2 regions of the Kitasatospora sp. NPDC059795 genome follow, and region 2 is predicted to be linked to the other one. Evidence: riboswitches for the same ligand, from Rfam matches in the RefSeq annotation. Region 2 holds a riboswitch; the other holds the start of a gene.

Region 1 (2,191 bases), on a different contig from region 2:
CCGAAGTAGCGGTTCTTGTCGCCGTCGCGGAGCTCCAGCGCCTCGAAGGCGCCGGTGGAGGCGCCCGACGGGACAGCCGCACGACCGGTGCTGCCGTCGTCGAGACCGACCTCGACCTCGACCGTGGGGTTGCCGCGGGAGTCGAGGATCTCACGGGCTACGACGACATCAATGGACGGCACGAGGCATCTCCTAGCGGAAGCGGATGTGTGGTCGTTACGCCCAGAGCCTAGCCGCAGACCTGCCCACGGCCACGCCCGGCCGGGCCCCGTCTCACCGTGTGGCCCGGCTACTCACTGGTAGTTCACCTGTTTGCCCGCCGACGGACCGCCCCGGGCGGCGCGAACTGCTCGGCGCGCGCCCGGAGCGGACGGATCGTCAGACGGATCGGGGGCCCGGACCGGCGGTCAGAGCGAGAGCACCTGGCCGGGGACGATCAGGTCGGGGTTGGCGCCGACCACGTCCCGGTTCGTCTTGAACAGCTGCTCCCAGCCGCCGGAGACGTTCCGCGCGCCGGCGATCCCGGACAGCGTGTCGCCCTGCTGCACGGTGTACGTCCCGGCGGCCTGCGCGGAGGTGGCCGGCTTCGGGGACTTGTAGCCCTGCTGCGGCGTCTGCGTCTTCGGGGCCTGCTGCTGCGCCTTCGACTGCGACGTGGTCGGCTTGGCCGACTTCTGCTGGGGCGCGTCCTGCCGCTGCTGCGAGCGGGAGGCGGTGTCCTGGGAGCTGCTGCCGCCGCCCTTGGTCAGGCCGGCCTTGGCCGAGCAGACCGGCCAGGCGCCGGGGCCCTGGGAGGCGAGCACCCGCTCGGCGACCGCGATCTGCTGGGAGCGGCTGGCCTGGTCGGCGCGGGACGCGTACTGCCCGCCGCCGTAGGCGCGCCAGGTGGAGGAGGAGAACTGGAGGCCGCCGTAGTACCCGTTGCCGGTGTTGATCGACCAGTTGCCGCCGCTCTCGCACTGGGCGACGCGGTCCCAGGTGTCGACGGGCGCGGCCGCCGCTCCGGTGGCGGACAGCAGGGGCAGGGCCAGGCCGACGGAGGCGACGCCGGCGGCGGCGACGACCTTCTCGGTCTTGGTGCTACGTCGGTGGCGGCCGGTACCGGTGAACAGCATGGGACTTCCTCTCCGCACGCCTGCGAGGTGAGCTGTCGGGTTCGGACCGGGAGGCTGGCCCGGCCGCCGGGGAGGGGGGACGCGACTGCGTCCGCTCCCGGGCGGCTTCACCCCAAGCCGTCGAGACTGCTACGGCGTTCACACCTGGGTCCCCCGCTCCTGTCCGAGTTCCTGGTCGGTGTCCCGAGGTCGCGGCGGACAGGACTCGGCGTGCCGCGTTCGGGGCCCACGGCTGCGGGCAGATCGGAGAGTAAGCAGAGCTGATGAACAATCACAAGCTCATATCACCGACATCACGCCGAAATTACGGACCTTCACTTTCTGCACACAAATCGTCCATGTATGTCCGGATTGCCCCTGACGGGGGCGCACCACGCGCCCCCGCTAGGCCAGTTGGGGGTTCCGGGCGGACGCTGGGCGGCTGCGGTCGAAACCGGGTCAGCGGGGCGTGAAGGAGACCGGGAGTTCGCGCAGCCCGCGCATGATCAGCCCGCCGCGCCAACGGAGTTCGGCGGGATCGGCCGCCAACTGGAGGTCCGGCAGCCGTGTCAGCAGTGTGCCGATCGCGCGCTGCCCCTCCAGCCGGGCCAGCGGCGCGCCGATGCAGTAGTGGATGCCGTGTCCGAAACCGAGGTGCGGATTGTCCGCGCGGGCCAGATCCAGGGTGTTCTCCGCGGCGAAACGCGCCGGGTCGCGGTCGGCGGCGGCGAGCACCACCAGCACCGGATCGCCCACCGGGATGTCCACCCCGCCGATGCTCAGAGGGCGGGTGGCGAACCGCCAGGTCGCCAGCTCCACCGGCCCGTCGTAGCGCAGCAGTTCCTCGATGCCGGTCTCCAGCAGGCCGGACTCGCCGCGCCCCAACGACTCCTGGAGCAGGGCGCGTTGGCCCGGGTTGCGGAACAGCGCGTAAAGCCCGTTCCCGACCAGGTTGATGGTGGTCTCGAAGCCGGCGAACAGCAGGATGAAGGCCATCGCCGCGGCCTCGTTCTCGGTCAGGTGCTCGCCGTGGTCACCGGCCCGGATCAGGCCGGAGATCAGGTCGTCGCCGAGGTCCGCGCGCTTGCGGTGGATGA
Region 2 (2,191 bases):
CACCACACCGGCGGTGCGGCCGGGGGCGAGCGCGGCCGCCCGGACCACGGTGGCGCCGGTGTACGAGCTGCCGGCCAGGACGGCGCCGCGCAGGTCGAGGTGGTCGAGCAGGGCGACCAGGTCCTCGGCGATCGCGGCGGGCGTGTGGTCGGTGAAGCCGGTGGAGGACTCGCCGAGGCCGCGCAGGTCCATGGTGACCACCCGGTGCCCGGCGGCGGTCAGCAGCGGCACCAGGTACCGGTAGGCGGCCCGCTTGTCGAGCATGCCGGGCAGCAGGACGACCGGGGCGCCGGCGCCGGGGGCGTCGTCGTAGGCGATCCGGCCGCCGACCACGTCGAGGTACCGGGTGGTTCCGGGGGTGCTGTTCATCGCGGGCCTCCTGGGCGGGCGTCGCGGCGCGCCGGGCACCGGAGGCCCGGCCGACTGCCGATAGCCACAAAGCTAAGGCTAATAGCCTTAGCCGTCAACCCGGGGCGGGATCAGACGCCGTCCACCTTGAACGGGTCGTGCTCGGAGAGCAGCTTCTCCAGTCGGGCCTGGTCCACCCGGCTGGTGATCGCGCCCTCCTCCTGGCGGTCCCGGACCACCTTGGCCAGCGTGAACGCGGAGGTGATCGCGTACAGCAGTCCGACGGAGAGGAAGGCGCGCACCCAGGCGCTCACCGGCAGGTAGGCGATCCCGAGGGCGAGCGCGACGGTGGCCAGCGCGAAGGAGGCGGCGGCCTGCAGGAAGTAGGCGGAGGTGGTCCGGTTCGGAACGCGTGCGGTCATGGCACCAGGCTCCCGTCGGCCCGGGAGCGGGGCGTGAGTACGGATACTCATCCGCGCGGTCACCATCCGTCATCTCTCCCCTGGCGAATCGTCACAAATCGCCCATAGGGCGTCAGGGAATCTTCACCGTCTCGCAGGAGGCGCTTGGAATCATGGGGTCCATAGGATTAACGTTTGATAACGCAGCGCGGTCGGCAACGCCGTAACCATGCGGCACCGTGCGCCACGCCTAATCCACTTGGGCACGCCCCCCGGGGTGTCCCAGGAGCCGGGGAACCACGTTCCACCGGGGTGAATCGGGACGGCCCTGGGCCCGACCGTAGGAGACCTTCCACCTCCGAACCCGTCAGCTAACCCGGTCGGCGACATGGAAGGAAGGAGCACGCCCCCGTGGCGTCGACCTACACCGAGAGCACCGGCACCCAGCTGCTCGACCACCCGGTCGAGCCGGAAGCCGCCCGGCACCGGCTGCCCCGTCAGTCCCGCGCCGGCGCGCCCCTGCTGGGCGTCACCGCGATGACCGCGGCGCTCGGCGCCCTCACCGCCGTCCCCGCGCAGGCCGCCGCCCCGGTGGCCGTCACCGCCGCCGACGAGGCCTCCGACGGGCTGCTCGCCGGCGACCCCGGCCTCGCCCTCGCCGCCCGCATCCAGCAGCAGGCCGACGGCCAGCGCACCGCCGCCGACGAGAACGCCCGGATCGCCGCCGCACAGGACGCCGAGGCCAAGCGCGCCGCCCAGCAGGCCGAGGCCGAACGCGCCGCGCACAACCTGCCGGTGGCCGGCTACCAGCTGACCGCGCACTTCGCGCAGTCCGGCTCGCACTGGGCGCACCTGCACACCGGCCTGGACTTCGCCGCCCGCACCGGCACCCCCGTCACCGCCGTCACCGGAGGCACCGTCACCTCGGCGGGCTGGTCCGGCCCCTACGGCTACCGGGTCATCCAGACCCTCCCCGACGGCACCGAGCTCTGGTACTGCCACCTCTCCCGGATCGCCACCGCCTCCGGTCAGGTCGCCCCCGGCACCCTGCTCGGCGCGGTCGGCGCCACCGGCAACGTCACCGGCCCGCACCTCCACCTGGAGGTCCGCCCCGGCGGCGGCGCCCCGATCGACCCGCTGCCCTGGCTCCAGCAGCTCGGCCTGCAGCCGTAGGTTCTCGACGGCGCCCGGGAGTCAGGGCCTGTTCGGCACGATCGGCCGGACAGCCCTAGTACACCTCGGGCGCCAGCTCCGGGAACTCCTCCAGCAGCAGCCGGGCCAGCCCCGGCACCGTCCACTCGCCGCACAGGTCGATCGCGGCCTGCGCCACGGCCTCCTCGAACTCCTCGAACTCTCCGGCGAGTTCGTCCGGCATCGGCAGGCCGCGGGCGTTCAGCTCGGCCAGGTTGCGGTAGCTGCGCCGCATCAGGCCCTGCTCCAGC

The links. A riboswitch is a leader RNA that binds a small molecule or an ion and turns the genes downstream of it on or off. The one in region 2 is predicted to bind cyclic di-AMP.
Region 1: another riboswitch for cyclic di-AMP. It lies ahead of ACFV4P_RS04940 (transglycosylase family protein); the one in region 2 lies ahead of ACFV4P_RS25750 (M23 family metallopeptidase).

What each region holds. Positions count from the first base shown of each region.
Region 1 is NZ_JBHWID010000002.1:217,294-219,484, reverse strand. Features, by position in the region: gene eno (phosphopyruvate hydratase) at 1-182, opposite strand, end outside; gene ACFV4P_RS04940 (transglycosylase family protein) at 408-1,115, opposite strand; cyclic di-AMP (ydaO/yuaA leader) riboswitch at 1,119-1,302, opposite strand; gene ACFV4P_RS04935 (cytochrome P450) at 1,554-2,191, opposite strand, start outside.
Region 2 is NZ_JBHWID010000013.1:219,501-221,691, forward strand. Features, by position in the region: gene ACFV4P_RS25740 (alpha/beta fold hydrolase) at 1-369, opposite strand, end outside; gene ACFV4P_RS25745 (YiaA/YiaB family inner membrane protein) at 480-770, opposite strand; cyclic di-AMP (ydaO/yuaA leader) riboswitch at 987-1,150, shown strand; gene ACFV4P_RS25750 (M23 family metallopeptidase) at 1,161-1,922, shown strand; gene ACFV4P_RS25755 (hypothetical protein) at 1,978-2,191, opposite strand, start outside.